Regions from separate parts of the Sinorhizobium terangae genome, predicted to be linked through region 1. Evidence: predicted binding sites of a transcription regulator. Region 1 holds the regulator's gene; the other holds the start of a gene.
The links. The regulator PhoB, encoded in region 1, activates phosphate uptake and scavenging genes when phosphate is short. The targets are predictions, from matches to a motif close to TGTCATNNANCTGTCAT.
Positions count from the first base shown of each region.

Region 2: QA637_RS04435 (esterase-like activity of phytase family protein) is a predicted target of PhoB. The motif match lies at 8,858-8,874, and genes of this name have one in related genera.

Region 1 is NZ_CP121659.1:143,718-155,159, reverse strand. It holds gene QA637_RS00745 (transporter substrate-binding domain-containing protein) at 1-595, opposite strand, end outside; tRNA gene QA637_RS00740 (tRNA-Gly) at 768-842, opposite strand; gene QA637_RS00735 (2'-deoxycytidine 5'-triphosphate deaminase) at 949-2,046, opposite strand; SAM riboswitch at 2,121-2,199, shown strand; gene QA637_RS00730 (O-succinylhomoserine sulfhydrylase) at 2,243-3,427, shown strand; gene QA637_RS00725 (CDP-alcohol phosphatidyltransferase family protein) at 3,479-4,093, opposite strand; gene apaG (Co2+/Mg2+ efflux protein ApaG) at 4,204-4,596, shown strand; gene QA637_RS00715 (Hsp33 family molecular chaperone) at 4,672-5,667, opposite strand; gene argF (ornithine carbamoyltransferase) at 5,935-6,852, opposite strand; gene QA637_RS00705 (aspartate aminotransferase family protein) at 6,886-8,085, opposite strand; gene QA637_RS00700 (GcrA family cell cycle regulator) at 8,503-9,021, shown strand; gene phoB (phosphate regulon transcriptional regulator PhoB) at 9,099-9,782, opposite strand; gene phoU (phosphate signaling complex protein PhoU) at 9,904-10,617, opposite strand; gene pstB (phosphate ABC transporter ATP-binding protein PstB) at 10,762-11,442, opposite strand, start outside.
Region 2 is NZ_CP121659.1:929,767-941,208, forward strand. It holds gene QA637_RS04400 (cytochrome P450) at 1-241, opposite strand, end outside; gene QA637_RS04405 (endonuclease/exonuclease/phosphatase family protein) at 455-1,312, shown strand; gene QA637_RS04410 (phospholipase D family protein) at 1,334-2,893, shown strand; gene clpP (ATP-dependent Clp endopeptidase proteolytic subunit ClpP) at 3,179-3,811, shown strand; gene clpX (ATP-dependent Clp protease ATP-binding subunit ClpX) at 4,102-5,379, shown strand; gene lon (endopeptidase La) at 5,752-8,172, shown strand; gene hupB (DNA-binding protein HupB) at 8,394-8,666, shown strand; gene QA637_RS04435 (esterase-like activity of phytase family protein) at 8,987-11,182, shown strand; gene QA637_RS04440 (MarR family winged helix-turn-helix transcriptional regulator) at 11,373-11,442, opposite strand, start outside.

The DNA.
Region 1 (11,442 bases):
GCCGCAGTGCGGAGAGCATTGCATCCCGGTTCGGAAAGGCCTTGGCATCGACCTTCGGAAAGAAGGCCTTCAGCATGGCCTCGTGCGTCGTGCCGGAAACGACGCCGACGGGCTTGCCGTCAAGCGCGGCCGTGCTTGTCACGAGATCTTCGGCCTTGGTGTTGACCGCAAAACGAGCCGGCAACTGCATGAAGGGCCTGGAGAAGGCGAAGCGCTGGCGCAGCTCCGGGCGAACTGCGATGCCCGCGGCGACGGCCTCCCCCTGGCCTTGTTCCAACGCCGGGATGAGTTCCGCATAGGTCACCGCCTGAATCTGGCATTTGTCCTCGATCTCGAGCTCGCGGCAGATTTCGCGGGCGAGATCGACATGGAAGCCGGAAAGCTTGCCCGATTGGTCGATGAAATTGAACGGCGGGAAATCGACTGTCGTCAGAAAACGAAGCCGCGCGAGTCCGGTCAGGTCCGGTCGGGCGATGCGTTCGCGGGCGTCGAAGAGGAGGGGCAGATCCCGCGATTGCGCGAGCACCGGTTCGGCGATGAGGAAGGCGCAGAGCGCGAGGATTCCGCAAATTCGTAGACTCAGGGCACGCGTCATTGCGATCCGATACTTGACGATCCGACACTGGGAGCCGCGGCCTGGAAACACGCGGATTCGATTTGGTTTTCCAGAGATTATCAAGATGTTGTCCGACTGGCTACAGGAACCTTGACGAGACGGGCAGGCGCCACTCCGGAAGTTCCTTCATCGTTACAAGGGACAGAAGAAGTGGAGCGGGTGATCGGGATCGAACCGACGACATCAAGCTTGGGAAGCTGGCGTTCTACCACTGAACTACACCCGCGACAGAAGCGGAAATTTCATCAACGGCCGCGTTCTGTCAAGCGCCTACAGCGTCGTGCGTCCTATTAGACGCACAAAAGGTCGCTGTAGCGCCGTGAATCGCTGCATCACTCGGCGCGAAAATGCTTGGAAAGCTTCAGGCCTTGCGCCTGATAGTTCGAGCCGAGGTCGAGGCCATAGAGACCTTCCGGCCGCTCCATCATGTGCTCGTAGACGAGGCGGCCGACGATCTGCCCGTGCTCCAGAATGAACGGCACTTCGTGGCTGCGCACCTCCAGCACCGCCCGACTGCCGCTGCCGCCGGCCGACGCGTGCCCGAAGCCAGGATCGAAGAAGCCGGCATAGTGAACGCGGAACTCGCCGACCAGAGGATCGAAGGGCGTCATTTCGGCCGCGTAGAGCGGCGGAACATGGACGGCCTCCCGCGAGACGAGGATATAGAACTCGTCCGGATCGAGGATCAGATCGTCGCGGCCGCGGCTGTAAAGCGGCTCCCAGAAGTCGAAGACCGGGTGTTCCGCCTTCTTGTCGACATCGACCACCGAGGTGTGGTGCTTGCCGCGGTAGCCGATGAGGCCGTCCGGACCAGTGCCCTTGAGATCGATCGAGAGCGCAATGCCGCCGCCGGTGACGTTGGGCCGCTCGCTCGCCACGAGCACATCGCTTTCGTGCAGCGCCAGCAACTCCTGTTCAGAGAGCACGGCATGCCCGACACGGAAGCGGATTTGCGACAGGCGGGAGCCGCGCCTGACGACGATCGGAAAGGTGCGCGGGCTGATCTCCAGATAGAGCGGGCCGCTGTAGCCGGCGGGGATCTTGTCGAATTCCTGTGCCCTGTCGGTGATGACGCGCGTGAAGATATCGAGGCGGCCGGTGGAGCTCTTCGGATTGGCGGAGGCCGACATGTTCTCCGGTAGTGCGAGGCTCTCCATCAGTGGCACGATATAGACGCAACCGGTCTCCAGCACCGCGCCGTCGGTGAGGTCAATGACATGCAATTTCAGGCGATCGAGCTTATCCGCGACAAGGTGGGCCGGGCCGGGCATGAAGCTCGCCCGAACGCGAAACGCCTTGGCGCCGAGGCGCAGATCAAGGCTTGCCGGCTGGATCTGGTCCTCATCCAGCGGCCTCTCGCTTTTCAAGCGCCCCGAGGCAAACAGCGCCGCAATCGCGCGGTCGGCCAAAATCCCTGTCTCGCGAGCCATACCGATCCTCATTCCAGTTGCCAGACAAAACCAAACTCCGGGAATTGACGCAAGCACGCCCAGGCAGTATTGGAGCTTTATCCCGTGGTGATTTGGCCGGTCGGCTTGCAGCCACGTTAAACAAGTAGCTAAAAAGGCCGGGTGTCAAACCGGCCCGTTTCGCGGCCGGTTTTTTTGTTTTGAAAGTGATTGTCGCATGAGCAAGACCTGGCGCCCGGCAACCCAACTCGTCCACGGCGGAACCCTCCGTTCGCAGTACGGCGAGACCTCCGAAGCGATCTTTCTGACACAGGGTTTCGTCTACGAAACATCCGAAGCGGCCGAAGCCCGTTTCAAGGGCGAGACCGACGGCTTCATCTATGCGCGCTACGGCAGTCCGACCAACGACATGTTCGAAAAGCGCATGTGCATGCTCGAAGGGGCCGAAGACGCCCGCGCCACCGCCTCCGGCATGGCCGCCGTTGCCTCGGCGATCCTCTGCCAGGTGAAGGCCGGCGATCACATCGTCGCCGCCCGCGCGCTTTTCGGCTCGTGCCGCTGGGTCGTGGAAACGCTCGCGCCCAAATACGGCGTCGAATGCACGCTCGTCGATGGCCGCGATCTCGCAAACTGGGAGAAGGCGGTGCGCCCGAACACCAAGGTCTTCTTCTTGGAGAGCCCGACCAACCCGACGCTCGAAGTGATCGACATCGCCGGCGTCGCGAAACTCGCCGATCAGGTGGGCGCCAAGCTGGTCGTCGACAACGTTTTTGCAACTCCCCTCTTCCAGAAGCCGCTGGAGCTCGGCGCCCATGTGGTCGTCTACTCCGCCACCAAGCACATTGACGGCCAAGGCCGCTGCCTTGGCGGCGTCGTGCTTTCCAGCAAGGAATGGATCGACGAAAACCTGCACGATTATTTCCGCCATACGGGCCCGGCGATGTCGCCGTTCAATGCCTGGACATTGCTCAAGGGCGTCGAGACGCTTCCCTTGCGCGTGAAGCAGCAGACCGAAAGCGCCCGCCTGATCGCCGACTTTCTGGCCGAGCAGCCGCAGGTCGGCCGTGTCATCTATCCCGGCCGCAAGGACCATCCGCAGGCGGATATCATCGCCAAGCAGATGAGCGGCGGTTCGACGCTGGTGGCGTTCGAACTGAAGGGCGGCAAGGAGGCAGCCTTCGCGCTTCAGAACGCATTGGAAATCATCCGGATCTCCAACAATCTCGGCGACTCCAAGAGCCTGATCACCCATCCGGCGACAACAACTCACAAGAACCTTACGGAGGAAGCTCGCGCCGAACTCGGCATTTCCTCCGGCACCGTGCGCTTCTCCGCCGGCATCGAGGACAGTGAGGATCTCATCGAGGATTTCGCCCGCGCCTTGAGAAGCGTGAAGGCGTAACTATAGCAGGCCCCGTTTTGTTAATGCCGCCCGTGCATGCACGGGCGGTTTTTATTGCGGATCGAAGAAGCTGAGGCGGGCAAGAACGATCCGCGATACGGCCGTGTAAAGGCAGACGACCGCGAATACTGCCGCGAGAGGCGGGAACCACCCGGGAAACAGGCAGAAGGCCAGAAAAACAACGATGGTCTCGGTCGCTTCGGCGAGCCCTGTCGTGAAATAGAGCGACTTTGCTCCGCGCACGCTGGTCGTCATCGCGCGCTTCTCGGCCATGATGGAATAGGCGAGAAAGCTCGATCCGTTGACATAAAAGGAGAAAAGCAGAAATGCGCCGGCAAGGGCGTTCGCAGCTGGATCCGCGACGATGAAGGCGAGCGGGATTGCGCCATAGAAGGCGAAGTCGAGGACGATATCGAGAAATCCGCCGAAATCCGTGCCGTGGCTGGCGCGTGCGACGGCTCCGTCGAGACCGTCGCACAGACGGCTGAGCAGGATCATGACGGCTCCGGCGAGATAGAACCGGTATGCTATGAGACCGGCGGCCGCCAGTCCGAGACCGAGACCGAAAAACGTGATGGTGTCGGCCTTTACGCCGCGCTTGACCAGAGCGGCGCCGAGCCGGTCAAGGAGCGGATCAAGCTGCCTGCGCACCGCACCGTCGAGCATGGATCTCGGCTCCGCCTAATTTGAATGGGCCTCGTGCAATCTTGCTGTTATTCTTGCCGAAACCATATTGCAGTAGAATACCCAAATAGATTTGGCATAGGGTGTTGCACATGTATCGTGCCCTGACTCGCGACATCGAGGTCACCGTCGAACCGTACTATCTGGAAGAACAGTCGGATCCGGACGATAGCCGCTATGTTTGGGGCTATCGCATCGTGATATCAAACCATTCAGACATCACCGTTCGCCTGATGACCCGTTACTGGCACATTACCGACGAGAACGGCCAGGTGGACGAAGTGAGTGGCCCCGGCGTGATCGGCGAGCAGCCTCTGCTCAATCCCGGCGACACTTACGAATATTCCTCCGGTTGCCCGCTGGATACCCCCTCGGGCGTCATGTTCGGCCACTACAGCATGGAGGCCGAAGACGGGGAGACCTTCAACGTGGCGATCCCCGCCTTCTCGCTCGATTCACCCGGGCTTGTCCGCACCCTGAACTGAGGGTGCGGCTCCTACAGCGGCGCGCGTCTTACCAGACGCGCCAAGGACGCTTTAGCACCTCAGTCGAGGCGCGCCTCACTGGGAGCGCACTTCGCTCGCCTCGAAGCGATAGGTGGTGGAGCAGAACTCGCACGTCACATTGATCACGCCGTCCTCGATGCTGTTCTCGATATCGTCGCGGTCGAGCCCGGCCAATACTCCTCGGATCTTCTCGCGCGAGCAGCTGCAGCGATCAAAGACCGCTTGCGGCTGATAGACGCGGACCCCGCGCTCGTGGAACAGGCGATAGAGCAGTCTTTCCGTCCCGACGGTCGGGTCGGTCAGCTCGTCGGTATCGATCGTTTCGACCATCACCTTGGCTTCGGACCAGAGATCGTCCTCCTCGAAGAGATGGATGGCCTCCCCCTCATCGCCATCGCCACCCGGAAGGTCCGGCTGGCGCATGCGTTCAGGTGCGTCCGGCAGGAACTGGGCAACCATACCGCCGGCGCGCCAGCGGTGCCGCGGCTTTCCGTCCTCGTCGCGATCGAGAAGCTCGGCGACACCAAGGCGCACCTTGGTCGGAATCTGCTCCGACTGACGGAAATAGGCGCCAGCGATGTCCTCAAGCGTTGCACCGTCGAGTTCGACAATGCCCTGGTAGCGCTGCATATGAGCGCCCTGGTCAATGGTGAAGGCAAGGACACCCTTGCCAAGGAGCTCATGAGGCTCTGTGCGTCCATCCTGCTCGGCTGCAGCCAGAGCTTCCTGGCTGTAACGAGCATAGGCGCGGACTCGGTCCGGGGTGGAAAAATCGGCGACGACAAGATCGACCGGACCATCACCCTGGGTCTGAACGATCAGCTTGCCCTCGAACTTCAGCGAAGTGCCAAGCAGTACCGTCAGCACCACTGTTTCAGCGACCAGACGAGCCACCGGCAGCGGATAATTGTGCCGCTCCAGGATGGCATCGAGCATCGGTCCGAGTTGCACGGCGCGTCCGCGCACATCGAGCCCCTCGACGTGGAAAGGCACGACATGGTCGTCACCGGCAAAATCGAACTCGCCAAGCCCCCGTGCTGTTTCTGTCATATCTTGCTCCTTGCATCACGGGCGAAGTGGCGTGGAGACATGGATTTCTCCGGCGCAGCCTGCCCGTTATTTCATTTGATCCTGTCGCGAACGAACTTGTCCAGAAGGTTGTGCATTTCGACGGTGCACACGCGCCCGCAATGCACGATGACTGATGGCGGCCACTGTCCGGTAGCAGAACCGGAGCCGCCCGCTTGCCGCCCTAAATTGTGTTTCAGCCCGATAAATTCAATAGCCGTCCCGGTTTCCCAAGATCGGCGCTGTTCGTCAGACGACGCCCATGCACCAGGCGAGGATCGATTTTTGCGCATGCAGCCGGTTTTCCGCCTCGTCGAAAACGACCGATTGCGGGCCATCAATGACCTCATCCGTCACCTCTTCGCCGCGGTGCGCCGGCAGGCAGTGCATGAACAATGCATCCGGCGCAGCATGCTTCATCAGGGCCCCGTTGACCTGATACGGCTGGAAAACATTGTGCCCGCGTGCACGGTGCTCCTGGTTCATCGATACCCACGTGTCGGTGACGACGCAATTGGCGTCGGTGACGGCCTGCTCGGCCTCATGGCAAAGCAGGATCTCGCCGCCATTGTTGCGTGCCCAGTTGAGGAATTTGTCCTGTGGTTCGGACCCGAGCGGCACCGCCATGTTCATGCGATATCCGAAGCGCGCGGAGCCTTCGATCAGCGAATGAAGGACGTTGTTGCCGTCGCCCGTCCAGGCGATCGTCTTGCCCTTGACCGGTCCTCGATGCTCCTCGAAGGTCATGATGTCGGCCATGATCTGGCAGGGATGCGTATCGTCGGTCAGGCCGTTGATGACCGGCACCGTAGCGTGTTCGGCGAGCTCCAGCAGCCGCCGATGGTCGGTCGTGCGGATCATGATCGCGTCCACATAGCGCGAAAGTACCTTGGCGGTATCGCCGATCGTCTCGGCCCGGCCGAGCTGCATTTCCGTTCCGGAGAGAAACAGCGTCTCGCCACCGAGTTGGCGCATGCCTACGTCAAAGGAGACGCGCGTGCGGGTGGAGGGCTTTTCGAAAATCATCGCGAGCATCTTGCCGGCAAGCGGACGTCCGGCGGTGCCATCCTTCGTCGCCGTCTTGCGAACGCGGGCGTCGTCAATGATCGTCCTCAAGTCGGCGGCCGCCATCGCCGAGATGTCGAGAAAATGTCTGGTACCTGTCATTGCTCAGAATTCCTGTCCTGAAAGTCGGGCCGCTCAGGCCGCCGCGTTGCCGCTGTTGCTCTTGACCGCCTCGGCGGCGCGCTCGATCCTTGCGAGCCCTTCCCGGGCCTCGGCGGCGGTGGTGATCAACGGCGGCAGCAGGCGCAGCACGTTTTCGCCGGCGGGAACTACGAGCAGCTTCTCGGCGCGGATGGCTTTCAACAGGTCAGCCGAGGGCACCTTTGCCTTGATGCCAAGCAACAGCCCGTCGCCGCGGATTTCCTCGATCACATCCGGGAAACGGTCCTTGAGCGACGCGAGGCCCTGCCGGAAGACAAGAGCGACATCGCGCACCTGCTCGAGGAACCCGTCGGCAAGAACGACGTCGAGCACCGCGTTTCCGACCGCCATCGCCAGCGGATTGCCGCCATAGGTCGAGCCATGCGTGCCCGTGACCATGCCGGCTGCCGCTTCTTCAGTCGCCACGCATGCGCCCAGCGGAAAGCCGCCGCCGATGCCCTTGGCGACCGCCATGATATCCGGCCGGATGCCGGCCCATTCATGGGCGAAAAGCTTGCCGGTCCGGCCAATGCCGGTCTGGACCTCATCGAGGATCAACAGCAGGCCGAACTCGTCGCAAAGCGCCCGCAACTCCTGCAGGAACTCCTTGCTCACCGGGCGAACGCCGCCCTCGCCCTGGATCGGCTCGATCAGGATCGCCGCCGTCTCGTCATTGATCGCATCCTTGACCGCGGCGATGTCGCCGAAGGGAACCTGGTAGAAGCCAGGTGCCTTTGGTCCGAAACCCTCGATGTACTTCTGTTGGCCACCGGCCGCGATCGTCGCGATCGTGCGGCCATGGAAGGCGCCCTCGAAGGTGATGACATGGAATTTTTCCGGGTTCCCCCTGGCGAAATGATAGCGGCGCGCGGTCTTGATGGCGCATTCCAGCGCTTCTGCACCCGAATTGGTGAAGAACACGCGATCCGCGAATGTCACTGCCGTCAGCCGGCGCGCCAGGCTTTCCTGGCCCGGAATTTCGTAGAGGTTGGAAAGATGCCAGACCTTGTCCGCCTGCGACTTCAGCGCCTCGACCAGGTGCGGATGGGCATGGCCAAGCGCATTCACGGCGACGCCGGCGGCAAAATCGAGATAGCGCGAGCCGTCCTCGGCAATGAGCCACACGCCTTCGCCTCGCTCGAAACGCAACGGCGCGCGCATATAGGTGTCGTAGAGCGGCGTTGTTGCGGCCATGGCGAACTTCTCCTTCCGTCCTGTTGGCATCGATATCGGGCGATCGTGCCCAATAAAAATCAAAAATGCCGCCTTTCGGCGGCGCAGGCACTATTCCCATTTCGCACCGCAATGTCAACAAAACCAAGGCTTGCAGCGCGCTTGAATGCCCGGATTCCGACGTGCGAAAAAACGTGCCGCAGGGGCTTGCAAAAATGCAACGGCCAGCCAGCAAGTTGGGGAAAACTCCGAAATCGATTCGGCGCGATTCCCGCGACTCTTGCCACGGAGTCACCCTGCCAGTAGGTTAATATTCAATTACTAGACGCATGCGGCGGACCTAGTCACCAAAAGAGTTATCGCGTTGCAGCTCCGGACTTTTTTCCGGAGCTGGGTGATGGATTCTGCCATCCAACGCCGAGAACGGGGAGTGCAGAAATGAACTGGACTGACGAGCGGGTGGAGAAACTGAAGAAGCTGTGGTCCGAGGGCCTGAGCGCCAGCCAGATCGCAGCGCAACTGGGTGGCGTCAGCCGCAACGCCGTGATCGGCAAGGTTCACCGGTTGAGCCTGCCGGGCCGCGCGAAGGCGGGTGGCACGACCACTGCCGCGCGTCCGAAGCGCACCACGTCCGCTCCCCGGGCACCGAACTATGCCGCGCGGGTCGCCACCCGCACCGTCACCCGCACCGCCGGCGCGACCGTGCTGAAGGAAGAGGTCGAAGTCGATCTCGTCGCCGACCAGGACATCGAACTCGCACCGAACGTCGTCATCCCGATGTCGCGGCGCCTCGGCCTGACGGAGCTCACGGAGCGCACCTGCAAGTGGCCGATCGGCGACCCGCTGAAGGAAGAGTTCCATTTCTGCGGCAACGACTCGCCGGAATCGTCGCCCTATTGCAGCTATCACACGCGGCTCGCCTATCAGCCTTCCGCCGAGCGCCGGCGCATGCGCTGACCGACCGCGAGCAAACATAATTGAAAAAGGGGCGGTGACGCCCCTTTTTTGATGCCTGTGGAAGCGGGCGGGTGGCCTCAGCTTTCCAGTGAATAGCCGGCGCCGCGTACGGTGCGGATGACATCGGGCATGTTGGAGAAGTTCAACGCCTTGCGAAGGCGGCCGACATGCACGTCCACGGTGCGCTCGTCGACATAGATGTCATGTCCCCACACGCCGTCGAGAAGCTGCGAACGGGAGAAGACGCGCCCCGGCGAGGACATCAGGAACTCCAGGAGCCGGAACTCCGTCGGTCCGAGCCGGACTTCACGGCTGCGCCTGTGGACACGGTGCGTCTCGCGATCGAGTTCGATGTCGCCGCAGCGCAACAGCGTCGAAAGCACCTCGGGCTTGGCCCGCCTGAGCATTGCCTTCACTCTCGCCATCAGTTCCGGCGTCGAAAACGGTTTGACGACATAGTCGTCCGCGCCGGTGGCAAGCCCGCGAACGCGTTCGCTTTCCTCGCCCCGCGCGGTCAGCATGATGATCGGCAGGCGCTCCGTTTCCGGCCTCTGCCGCAGCCGGCGGCAGAGTTCGATGCCGGAAACCCCGGGCAGCATCCAGTCGAGGATCAGGAGATCGGGCAAGCGCTCCTGAAGGCGGATCTCGGCCTCGTCTCCACGCAAGATCGTATCGACGTCGAAACCTTCGGCCTCGAGATTGTAGCGCAGGAGGACGCTCAGCGCCTCCTCGTCCTCGACTACGGCTATCTTCGGCAACATTCGGTCATGCTCCTTCCTACGCGCGGGTGCCATCATGCCACCGCGGCACAGTATGGGCCGCGAAAAACCGCGACCGGTATAAGATCAACGCATGCACTAGGGCATACGGCTGTCGGGCGCTCTAGTCCGTCACAGAGCCTAGCGTGGACGTCGTGTCGTCCTTCGGCCGCTCGCCCTGCGGCTGGGCGCCCGTTGCCATGTAGTAGATCGTTTCGGCAATGTTGGTCGCGTGGTCGCCGATACGCTCAATGTTCTTGGCACAGAAGAGAAGATGCGTGCACGGCGTGATGTTGCGCGGATCTTCCATCATATAGGTGAGCAGTTCGCGGAAAAGCGACGTGTAGATCGCGTCGATCTCCTCGTCGCGCTCGCGGATGCTGTTTGCCTTTTCCGGCGAGCGGGAGGCATAGACGTCGAGCACCTCCTTGAGCTGAACCAAGGCCAGTTCCGCCAGGTGCTCCAGGCCACGGGCGAGCTTGCGCGGAATGCCGGATCCGGCGACCGCGATCACGCGCTTGGCGGTGTTCTTGCCTAGATCGCCGACACGTTCCAGATCGGCGGCGATACGGATCGACCCCATGATCTCGCGGAGATCCGAGGCCATAGGCTGACGCTTGGCGATGGTGACGATCGCCTTGTCGCCGATCTGGCGCTCGGCATCGTCAAGGATCGCGTCGTCGGAAATCACCTTCTGCGCCAGCGCCAGGTCGGAATTCACGAGCGCCCGGACGGAATCGGCCACCATCTGCTCGGCAAGCCCTCCCATTTCCGAGACGCGGCGCGTCAGATATTTCAGCTCGTCGTCAAACGCCGACGTGATGTGTGTAGGTGACATGTTTCGTTCCTCGAACTCGCAAACCCGTTGACCAGATCATTTCATGCTCCGTCGAAACGCTGAAATGACCTAACTCCTTGAACTTACACAAATCCAGAGGAGAACCGTTGCGCGCTCTTCCTGGAATTGCCCTGGTCGCCTGGCTTAGCCAAACCGACCCATGATGTAGTCCTGCGTGCGCTGGTCATCCGGATTGGTGAACATCTTATCGGTATCGTTCTCCTCGACGAGATTGCCGAGGTGGAACATGGCGGTGCGCTGCGAGACGCGCGCGGCCTGCTGCATCGAGTGCGTCACGATGACGATCGTGAAGTTCGCGCGAAGTTCGTGAATGAGTTCCTCGACCTTCGCGGTAGCGATCGGATCGAGTGCCGAACAGGGCTCGTCCATCAGGATCACCTCGGGGCTGACGGCAACGGCGCGCGCAATACAGAGACGCTGCTGCTGGCCACCGGAAAGGCCTGTACCCGGCTCGTGCAGGCGATCCTTGACCTCGTTGAAAAGACCGGCCCTTTGCAGGCTCGTTTCGACGATCTCGTCGAACTCAGCCTTGGTGCGAGCGAGGCCATGAATACGAGGACCGTAGACGACGTTCTCGTAGATCGACTTCGGGAACGGGTTCGGTTTCTGGAACACCATGCCGACACGGGCCCGCAGTTCCACGACGTCGATCGACGGATCGTAAATGTCGTCCTCGTCGAGCGTGATCTTGCCGGTCACGCGGCAGTTCTCGATCGTGTCGTTCATACGGTTCAGCGTGCGCAGAAACGTCGACTTGCCGCAGCCCGACGGACCGATCAAGGCTGTCACGGTGTTTTCACGGAT
Region 2 (11,442 bases), 790 kb from region 1:
GTTCGTCGCGCGTCGCGACATGCAGAATCTGGCGACCGAAACGGCGGTCTCGCAGCAGGCCGTTTACCTGATCATAGCCGGCAAAATACCATTGCTGCCGTTCCTCCCAGAAGAAGGCCGGACATTGCTCATGGAGAGCCGCATAGGCGGGAAGCGGATTGCGGAAGAAAGCCGGATCGCGAACGTCGAGCGAAACGCGGCGACTGGAACCGTCGATCGAAATACCGGGAACTTCGGGCATGACTCAACTCTTCAGGTATGGGTAACTCGCTGCTTCATCTGCATCTCTATTGCTCCGGACGCGGGTGCCGCAAGCCTAATCGGTCGACGAATGTGCGGAGCAGGCGCTCCATGTGAGCCCGTGGTCAGGAAGCAATAAGATGCGTGGCCCGGACTTTTTCGGTGGCAGGGGCGGACCTATTTGAGCATGATGCGGCAGCAAGCAGGGAGCGGCATGGCAAAAATTCAGAACAGTTTATCCGCGGGCATTCTGGCGGCGATCCGCAGGCGACGGCCCACGGTGGTAGCGCGCGATGCGGCGGTGGACCGCGGGGACATCGTCATAGCCTCCTACAATATCCATAAATGCGTCGGTACCGATGGCCGATTTGATCCGGCACGCACGGCGCAGGTCATTAGCGAGATCGGTGCGGATATCGTGGCCTTGCAGGAAGCGGACCAGCGCTTCGGCGAACGGGCCGGCCTTCTCGACCTGGAACACCTGCGGCGCGAGGCGCATCTGGTTTCGGTGCCGATCTCACCCTTTTCAGCCAAGGGGCACGGCTGGCACGGCAACGTCCTGTTGCTGAGAGAGGGGGCGGTTTCCGACATCCGCCAGTTGAAGCTGCCCGGTGTCGAGCCGCGGGGCGCGCTGGTCGTCGATCTCGACCTCAAGGCCGGACCGCTGCGGGTGATCGCCGCCCACCTTGGACTGTTGCGCCACTCCCGAGCGCAGCAGGCCGAAGCGCTGTTGCGTGCCGCGGCCGATGGAGTCGGCCGACCGACCCTGCTTATCGGCGACCTCAACGAATGGCGGATGGGCAAGCGTTCATCGCTCAAGTTTCTGAGCCCGACCTTTGATCCATCGCATGCGACGGTCGCCAGTTTTCCGTCGCGTTTTCCGCTGCTGCCGCTCGATCGCGTGCTTGGCAATCCGCATCATCTGGTCACGTCCGTGGCAGTGCACGACTCGCCGCTCGCGCGTGTTGCCTCGGACCATCTGCCGGTAAAGGCATCGATTGACCTGAAGGCGGTTCAACACGGCGAAAGCGACCCGCGTCGCGCCGCGCTGATCGGGACGGATTCGGCTTAAAGCAGGCTGAGGCGGCGTGCGATGGTGTTTTGGATTACGGTCTTTCTTGCCATTTTGATTGCCCTCGCCGGTGCGGCGATCCTTTACATTTACGGGCGGTTTGGGCGTCGTCCCCAGGCACAGCCGTCCTTTGCGCTGCCGGTTGCCGAAAACGAAACGGAGATCGATCTGGATATCGGTCTGCTCCTGCTCGATAGCCCTCGCCAAAGCGGGGTCGCATTGATATCCGACAACATCGAGGCCTTTGTCGCGAGAGCACACTCCGCGCGACGAGCCGGGCGTAGCCTCGACCTGCAATATTATTACTGGAAGGACGACCTGACCGGGTTTCTGCTGACGCGCGAACTCGTCATGGCCGCCGACCGTGGCGTGCGTGTTCGGTTGCTGCTCGACGATATCAATGCGGGCATCCATGATCGCCTGTGCATCTCGCTTGATGCGCATCCGAATATCGATGTCCGCCTGTTCAATCCGAGCCGGGCGCGCACGGATCGCTTTCGCCGCGGCTTCGAGATGGCGATCCGCGCCTTTAGCGCTACGCGCCGCATGCACAACAAACTGTGGATAGCCGACGGCCGGTTGGCGATTGCCGGCGGACGCAACATTGGCGATGCCTATTTCGATGCGGCCGAACTCTCGAACTTTCGCGATCTGGATGTATGGTTGATCGGGCCGGTCGTCGATCAGGCGACGGAGATGTTCGATCGCTATTGGAACAGCGCCTCCGTCCTGCCGATCGCGGCGCTGCGCACGCCGCGCAAGCAATTTCTGCCGGCGCTGCGTGAAGCGCTCGATGCGCTTGCCCGCACCCCCGCCGCACGCTTCTACCTGGAACAGGTCGACAAGGCGGCCGCTGAGAAGGGCTGTTTTCGGGGCAGCCGCCCGCTCCACCGGAGCGCCGATGTCCGCATTGCCTTCGATCCGCCCGAAAAGGCACTGATGCAAAAGCGCCAGAACTGGCTGCTGCGTGAACTCTTTCCGCTGATCAACGCCGCCAAGCGCGACCTGCGCATCATTTCCCCCTATTTCATCCCGGGCGCCGAGGGAACGCGCGAACTGACGGCACTTGCCGGGAAGGGGGCGAAGGTGGCCGTGCTGACCAATTCACTCGCGGCGACGGATGTCGCGGCCGTGCATGGCGGCTATGTGAAATATCGCAAAGGACTGCTGCGCGGTGGAATAGATCTCTTCGAGCTCAAGGAGCGCGGCGATTTCATCGATCGCCACCGCATGTCCCTCTTCGGCGCGCGCAATGCAAGCCTGCACACCAAGGCCTTCGTCATCGACGGGATGATCGGATATGTCGGCTCGATGAATTTCGATCCGCGTTCAGCGTCGCTGAATACGGAGATGGGAGTCGTATTTTCGGATGAAGCTTTGGCCAAAGAACTTCAATCGATATTCGATGACGAGACATTGCCCGAAATGAGTTATAGGCTGGCCTTGGAGAATGGCAGGCCGGTCTGGCGCGATCGCACGAGTGGAACGGAAAGATGGCTGCGGCGCGAGCCGGATGCTGGCGTTCTTCGGCGGTTGATCGCCGGCGCAATCCGCTTCTTGCCGCTGGAGTCCCAACTGTGAAACGCGGACGTTTCAGGCGCGATGGGGTTTACCGATCGTTTACCGATGCATCTGCAATGCCTGTGAGCAAAGCGGCGCACACGGGGCGGTCGCGCCGGAAAAATGTTCTACCGGCAAACGGGTGGGGAGCATTTAAGGCTTTGCGCAAGGATGGCCGCGACCAATAAGCCTATCGAATGTTCGCGACTTGAAGTGAAGGGCATTGACACTCTATGTAAGGACTGAGGCTAATCCGATGATTCCCGGCCCGCGAGGGATTGCGGTCCCGATTGATGAAGGTTCGATATGAGAAATCCAGTTGATACGGCCATGGCGCTGGTGCCGATGGTTGTTGAGCAGACCAACCGCGGCGAACGATCCTACGACATCTATTCGCGTCTGCTCAAGGAGCGGATCATCTTCCTGACGGGCCCGGTCGAAGATCAGATGGCGACGCTTGTCTGCGCCCAGCTGCTTTTCCTCGAGGCAGAAAATCCGAAGAAGGAAATCGCGCTCTACATCAATTCGCCGGGCGGCGTCGTGACGGCCGGCATGGCGATCTACGACACGATGCAGTTCATCAAGCCGGCTGTCTCGACGCTCTGCATCGGACAGGCGGCCTCCATGGGTTCGCTGCTGTTGGCGGCGGGTCACAAGGATATGCGTTTCGCGACGCCGAATTCACGCATCATGGTGCATCAGCCTTCGGGCGGCTTCCAGGGGCAGGCATCCGACATCGAGCGGCACGCAAGAGACATCCTGAAGATGAAACGCCGGCTGAACGAGGTCTATGTCAAGCACTGCGGACGGACCTATGAAGAGGTCGAACAGACGCTCGATCGCGACCATTTTATGAGTTCTGAGGAGGCTCTGGACTGGGGATTGATCGACAAGGTCATCACGTCTCGCGAGGCTGCCGAGGGCGCTGAACAGGCTTGATTTCAAGCTTTTGTGTCACGACCGATGTAATTGTGACACATTTGTAATTGCTAAGGGGCTTTATCGACAGGTTAAAGCCGTTAATATGAACCAAAGTGCCGTGTCTGAGTTTGGAAACACGGTGCTCGGGTTACGGCGGGAGAGTCGTTGCGGCCGAAATTCAGGCGATTTGCCTGGTACGGTGAGTACTCCCAAGAACCTTGCGATGGGTGGCAAGCTTTTGCGCAAGGCGAATTGAGTGGTCCGGGATATCTTTCCGAAGGTGTCCGGCGTGCTGGAAGGAAGTGGAAATGAGCAAGGTCAGCGGTAGCAACGGCGGTGACTCGAAAAATACCCTCTATTGTTCGTTTTGCGGCAAGAGCCAGCATGAGGTTCGCAAGCTGATCGCTGGGCCGACCGTGTTCATTTGTGATGAATGCGTCGAACTCTGCATGGACATCATCCGCGAAGAGAACAAGACCTCGATGGTCAAGTCGCGCGATGGCGTTCCCACCCCGCAGGAAATCATCAAGGTCCTCGACGAATACGTCATCGGCCAGCAGCAGGCCAAGCGCATCCTGTCGGTCGCCGTCCACAACCACTACAAGCGCCTCGCGCATGCCGCGAAGAGCAGCGACGTGGAACTGGCGAAATCGAACATCATGCTCGTCGGCCCGACCGGCTGCGGCAAGACCTACCTGGCGCAGACGCTCGCCCGGATCATCGACGTTCCCTTCACCATGGCCGACGCGACGACCCTGACGGAAGCGGGCTATGTCGGTGAGGACGTCGAGAACATCATTCTGAAGCTGCTGCAGGCTGCCGACTACAATGTCGAACGCGCCCAGCGCGGCATCGTCTATATCGACGAGGTCGACAAGATTTCGCGCAAGTCGGACAATCCATCGATAACCCGCGACGTCTCAGGCGAAGGCGTGCAGCAGGCCCTGCTGAAGATCATGGAAGGCACCGTGGCGTCGGTGCCGCCGCAGGGCGGCCGCAAGCATCCGCAGCAGGAGTTCCTGCAGGTGGACACGACGAACATCCTCTTCATCTGCGGCGGGGCGTTCGCCGGCCTCGACAAGATCATTTCGGCCCGCGGTGAAAAGACGTCGATCGGCTTCGGCGCCACCGTCCGCGCTCCGGAGGATCGCCGCGTTGGCGAGGTACTGCGCGAGCTTGAGCCGGAAGATCTCGTCAAGTTCGGCCTGATCCCTGAGTTCATCGGCCGTCTGCCGGTCCTGGCGACGCTCGAGGACCTTGATGAGGATGCACTGATCCAGATTCTTTCGGAGCCGAAGAATGCCTTGGTCAAGCAGTATCAGCGTCTGTTCGAAATGGAGGACGTCGAACTGACTTTCCACGAGGACGCTCTGCGCGAGATCGCTCGACGCGCCATCGTGCGCAAGACCGGTGCCCGCGGCCTGCGCTCGATCATGGAAAAGATCCTGCTCGACACGATGTTCGAACTGCCGACGCTCGAAGGCGTTCGCGAGGTCGTGATCTCGGACGAGGTGGTCAAGGGAACCGCGCGGCCGCTCTACATCTACTCGGAGCGGTCCGAGGAGAAGACCAACGTTTCGGCCTAGTTGCTCTCTTTCACGATTGTTTGAAAAGCCCGCCGCGCGCGGGCTTTTTCATTTCGTGCACATAGCTGTTGAGATGGGGTCGCAGCCCGTTCGATTTAATGAAACTGTGGTTGCTAAAGTGCAGTAACAACGCGATGATGCGACGATTCAGTGAAGGCCCGTTTGCTGCCTGTCGTTGATGTTTCGACGTCCTTTCGCAAGGCCCGCAACAGCGTCCGAGCGTAAGGACTGGGAACTGTCCATGAAAGGGAGACTGCGCCGTACCTTGAAAAGGCCGCTCTTGCACTCCACTTTCGTGAAGAAAAAATGACAGCCGGGAGTGCCATAGGGCTCCCGGGAACGGGCCCGAAAACGGGACGGAAAGGAAATGACATGACGAACAAAACGTCCTCGGCGACTGAAAGCGCGACTTATCCGGTTCTGCCGCTGCGCGACATCGTAGTCTTCCCGCACATGATCGTGCCGCTCTTCGTCGGGCGGGAGAAGTCGATCCGTGCGTTGGAAGAGGTCATGGGCACCGACAAGCAGATCATGCTTGCTACCCAGATCAACGCCACCGACGATGATCCGGAACCTTCCGCCATCTATCATGTCGGAACCATCGCCAATGTGCTGCAACTGCTGAAGCTTCCCGACGGAACGGTCAAGGTTCTCGTCGAAGGCCGCGCGCGTGCAGAGATTGATCGCTATACGCAGCGCGAGGAGTTCTACGAAGCGCAGGCCCATGTGCTCCACGAGCCGGAGGAAGATCCGGTCGAGATCGAAGCGCTGAGCCGGTCGGTGGTGTCCGAGTTCGAGAGCTACGTAAAGCTCAACAAGAAGATTTCTCCCGAGGTCGTCGGCGTCGCAAGTCAGATCGAAGACTATTCGAAGCTTGCCGACACGGTCGCATCGCACCTCTCCATCAAGATCGTCGAAAAACAGGAGATGCTGGAGACGACGAGCGTCAAGATGCGCCTCGAGAAGGCGCTCGGCTTCATGGAAGGCGAGATTTCGGTCCTGCAGGTCGAAAAGCGCATCCGTTCGCGCGTCAAGCGCCAGATGGAGAAGACCCAGCGCGAGTACTACCTCAACGAACAGATGAAGGCGATCCAGAAGGAGCTTGGCGACAGCGAGGACGGCCGCGACGAGATGGCCGAAATCGAAGAGCGCATTGCCAAGACCAAGCTCTCCAAGGAAGCGCGCGAGAAAGCTGATGCGGAACTGAAGAAGCTGCGCCAGATGAGCCCGATGTCGGCTGAAGCGACCGTCGTGCGCAATTATCTGGATTGGCTGCTCGGCATGCCGTGGGGCAGGAAGTCGAAGATCAAGACCGACCTCAACCACGCCGAGAAGGTGCTCGATGCCGACCACTTCGGCTTGGACAAGGTCAAGGAACGCATCGTCGAGTACCTGGCGGTACAGGCGCGCTCCGCGAAGATCAAAGGCCCGATCCTGTGCCTCGTCGGCCCGCCCGGCGTCGGTAAGACCTCGCTCGCCAAGTCGATCGCGAAGGCAACCGGCCGCGAATATATTCGCATGGCGCTCGGCGGCGTTCGCGACGAGGCTGAGATCCGCGGCCACCGCCGGACCTATATCGGTTCGATGCCGGGCAAGGTCGTCCAGTCAATGAAAAAGGCTAAGAAGTCCAACCCGCTCTTCCTGCTCGACGAGATCGACAAGATGGGCCAGGACTTCCGCGGCGACCCGTCTTCGGCGCTTCTCGAAGTGCTCGATCCGGAACAGAACTCGACTTTCATGGATCACTACCTGGAAGTCGAATATGACCTCTCGAATGTGATGTTCATCACCACCGCGAATACGCTGAATATTCCGGCGCCGCTGATGGACCGCATGGAGGTGATCCGGATTGCCGGTTACACCGAAGAGGAGAAGTTGGAAATCGCGAAGCGGCACCTGCTGCCGAAGGCGATACGCGACCACGCGTTGCAGCCGAAGGAATTTTCGGTGACCGACGATGCGCTGATGGCTGTCATCCAGACCTATACGCGTGAGGCCGGCGTCCGTAATTTCGAGCGCGAACTGATGAAGCTCGCCCGCAAGGCTGTGACCGAGATCCTCAAGGGCAAGTCCAAGAAGGTCGAAGTGACGGCGCAAAACATCGCCGACTATCTCGGTGTGCCGCGGTTCCGCCACGGCGAGGCCGAGCGCGACGATCAGGTCGGCGTGGTCACGGGCTTGGCCTGGACCGAGGTTGGCGGCGAATTGCTGACGATCGAAGGGGTCATGATGCCCGGCAAGGGCCGCATGACGGTGACCGGCAACCTGCGCGACGTGATGAAGGAATCGATTTCGGCGGCGGCTTCCTATGTCCGTTCGCGTGCGATCGATTTCGGCATCGAACCGCCGCTTTTCGACAAGCGTGACATCCACGTGCACTTGCCCGAGGGTGCGACGCCGAAGGACGGCCCGTCGGCGGGTGTTGCAATGGCAACCGCCATCGTCTCGGTGATGACCGGTATACCGATCTCCAAGGATGTCGCGATGACCGGCGAGATCACCTTGCGCGGTCGTGTGCTGCCGATCGGCGGCCTGAAGGAGAAGCTGTTGGCAGCTCTGCGCGGCGGCATCAAAAAGGTGCTGATCCCCGAGGAGAACGCCAAGGATCTCGCCGAGATCCCGGACAATGTGAAGAACAACCTCGAGATCATCCCGGTTTCGCGGATGGGCGAGGTGCTCGAACATGCCCTGACGCGTCGCCCAGAACCGATCGAATGGGACCCGGAGAAGCAGCCGTCGCCGGTCGCAGCTGTCGATTCGCAGGACGAAGCAGGCGCTTCGATAGCGCACTGATCAAGCCCCGGAAGGGGCGGGGGACTGTGTCCCGCTTGCGCCCCTCGCCAGAAAAACAAGAAAGACCGGCACTTTGCCGGTCTTTTTTGTTGTAAAAACTGTCCGCAAGCCTTGCATTCCAAGGGATTAGGCGCAATTGGGAATGGCAAGACGTGGGCGATGCGCAAGCCGCCCCGGCTTAACAAGACAGTCGTTTCGAACCAATTGAAAGGGGTGGAAACATGAACAAAAATGAGCTCGTGTCTGCCGTTGCTGAGAAGGCCGGACTTTCCAAGACCGATGCGTCTTCTGCAGTCGATGCAGTTTTCGAGACCATCCAGGCTGAACTGAAGAACGGTGGCGACATCCGCCTCGTCGGTTTCGGCAACTTCTCCGTGACCCGCCGCGAAGCCTCGAAGGGCCGCAACCCGTCCACGGGGGCGGAAGTTGACATCCCGGCCCGCAACGTGCCGAAGTTCACGGCCGGCAAGGGCCTCAAGGACGCTGTCAACTAATCTGGTGTTTGCGGGTTCCAGAGCCCGAGTAAACTTCTCATTGCACCCTGTCTTGCCGTTTCCCTTGTGAGAACATAGGCAGCAGAGAGGTTCATGTTTCATCTGCCGCGGCGCCGCTTTGATGGCGGAGGCAAGCAAGCAGATCAATTGGGGCCCGGTTCGTCCGGGCCTCTTTTCGTTGCTGCCCGCCGTGTCATTGAGCTGTTACACGACGGTTGCAAAAGCCTCCCATCCGGCGCGTAAAACGATCAGCGATTCCGGATGCCAACAGCGGCACAGCGCAGGGGCTATTTGCCATGTGTCGCGATACGGAGGGACACATGAAGACATTTTCAATCACCACAGCATTGGCGGCGGCGCTCGCCGCATCGACGGCAACAGCCGTGCACGCGGAACAGGTTTTCAACCGCGTCGCATCCTTTGCCGTCGCGGACAATCTGCCGGAAGGTGTGGATCGCAAAGCCCCGACCTCGGCCGAAATCATAACGGCAAGCGAAGACGGCAAGACGCTCATCTATTCCGACAGCCCCGGAAAGCGCATTGGCTTCATCGACATCACCGATGCCAGGGCACCGAAGGCGGGCGGCATCGTGTCTTTCGATGGCGAGCCGACTTCGGTTGCCGTCGCTGGCCCGAAGGCGCTGGTTGCCGTCAACACGCGCGAAAGCTTTACCAAGCCCTCCGGCCTCGTTGCTGTCGTCGACCTCGCGACGAAAAAGGTCGATGCGACCTGCGACCTCGGCGGCCAGCCGGACTCGATTGCGATCAACAAGGACAAGACGCTCGCCGCGATAGCGATCGAAAACGAGCGCGACGAGGAGGTGAACGACGGGCAGATTCCGCAGATGCCGGCCGGCGATCTGGTGATCCTCTCGTTGAAGGATGGTGTCGCCGATTGCTCAAGCATCAAGCACGTGGCGCTGACCGGTCTCGCCGAGATAGCCGGCGAAGACCCCGAGCCGGAATTCGTCGCCTTCAACGGCAAGGACGAAATTGCGCTGACGCTGCAGGAAAACAACCACATCGTCATCATCGACGGCAAAACCGCTGCCGTGAAGACACATTTCTCGGCCGGCACGGTCGATCTGAAGAACATCGACACGAAGCGCGACGGTGCCATCTCGTTCACCGGCGAGCAGACCGGCCGCAAGCGCGAGCCGGATGCGATGAAATGGCTCGACGATAGCCGCCTGGTCGTTGCCAACGAGGGCGACTACGATGGTGGGGCCCGCGGGTTCACGATCTTCGACACGACCGGCAAGGTTCTCTACGAGTCGGGCGCCAGATTCGAGCACGCGATCGCGGCAATCGGTCACTATCCCGAAAAACGTTCGTCGGCGAAGGGGGTCGAGCCGGAAGGCATGGAACAGGCGCAGTACGGCGAAGACAAGCTCTTCTTCCTGCTCTCCGAGCGGGCATCGATCGTCGGCGTCTACAAGGACACCGGCGCCGAGCCGGAACTGCTGCAACTCCTTCCGTCTGGAATTGGGCCCGAGGGCGCGGTTGCCATCCCGGGCCGCAACTTGTTTGCGACCGCGAACGAGACCGATCTTGTCGAGGACGGCGGCGCGCGGGCGCATGTCATGATCTATGAACGGGGCGATGGGAAGGCAGCCTATCCGCAGATACGCTCCGCGGAGAAGGATGGCATGCCGATCGGCTTCGGCGCACTTTCGGGTCTGGCACCTGTCGCGGACAAGCCGGGCTTCCTGCAGGCGGTCAACGATTCCGTCTTCTCTTCGCAGCCGACGATTTTCACGATCGATGCGACGCAGCAGCCGGCGCTGATCACCGAGGCGCTGCCGATCACCCGTAACGGCGCTCCCGCGCAGAAGCTCGACATCGAAGGCGTCGCCAATGACGGCGAAGGTGGCTTCTGGCTCGCCTCCGAAGGCGATGCGGACAAGCTCTACAGCCACGCGCTCTTCCACGTGAACAAGAAGGGCGAGATCAAGCAGGAGATCGCGATTCCGGCGGAGCTGCGCGCAAACGAGACCCGCTATGGCTTCGAGGGCATTGCGACGATCGGCAAAGGGGACGACCAGGTCCTTTGGATGGCAGTCCAGCGTGAATGGAAGGATGACGAGAAGGGCTTCGTCAAACTCGTCTCCTACAAGCCGGCAAGCAAGGAGTGGGGCGCCGTGCGTTATCCGCTCGACAAGTCGGAAGAAGGCTGGGTCGGCCTTTCCGAACTCGCCGTTCATGGCGACTATGCCTATGTCATCGAGCGCGACAACCAGATCGGGCAAGCGGCCAAGCTGAAAAAGCTCTACCGCGTCGCGCTTGCCGACCTGAAGCCGGCTGCACTCGGAGGCGAGCTGCCGGTCGTCAAGAAGGAAGAGGTGCGGGATCTCATTCCGGACCTCAAGGCGCTGAACGGCTACGTCGTCGACAAGGTCGAGGGCTTCACAGTCGACGCCGCTGGAAACGGCTATGTCGTCACGGACAACGATGGCGTCGACGACTCCTCCGGCGAAACCCTGTTCTTCTCCATCGGCGCCATCGACGCGATGTAAGCGCAGACGCTTACTGCATGTTTCCTTAAATCGCCGCCGATTTAAGGATAAAAACATGCAGCAAGTCAAAGTTCTAGAGCATCTTATCCGCTTTCGGTGCATCCACCCGAAAGCCGGATGCTCTAGAGAAACGGAAGGGGCCAGGACATGATGTCCCGGCCCCTTCTGATTCTACGGAGTCGTGTGCAGTCTAGCGCGCGACGGCGACCTCTGCCCCCTCGGCCTCTTCCTTGCGCCTGCGGATTTCGTCGGTCTTTTCC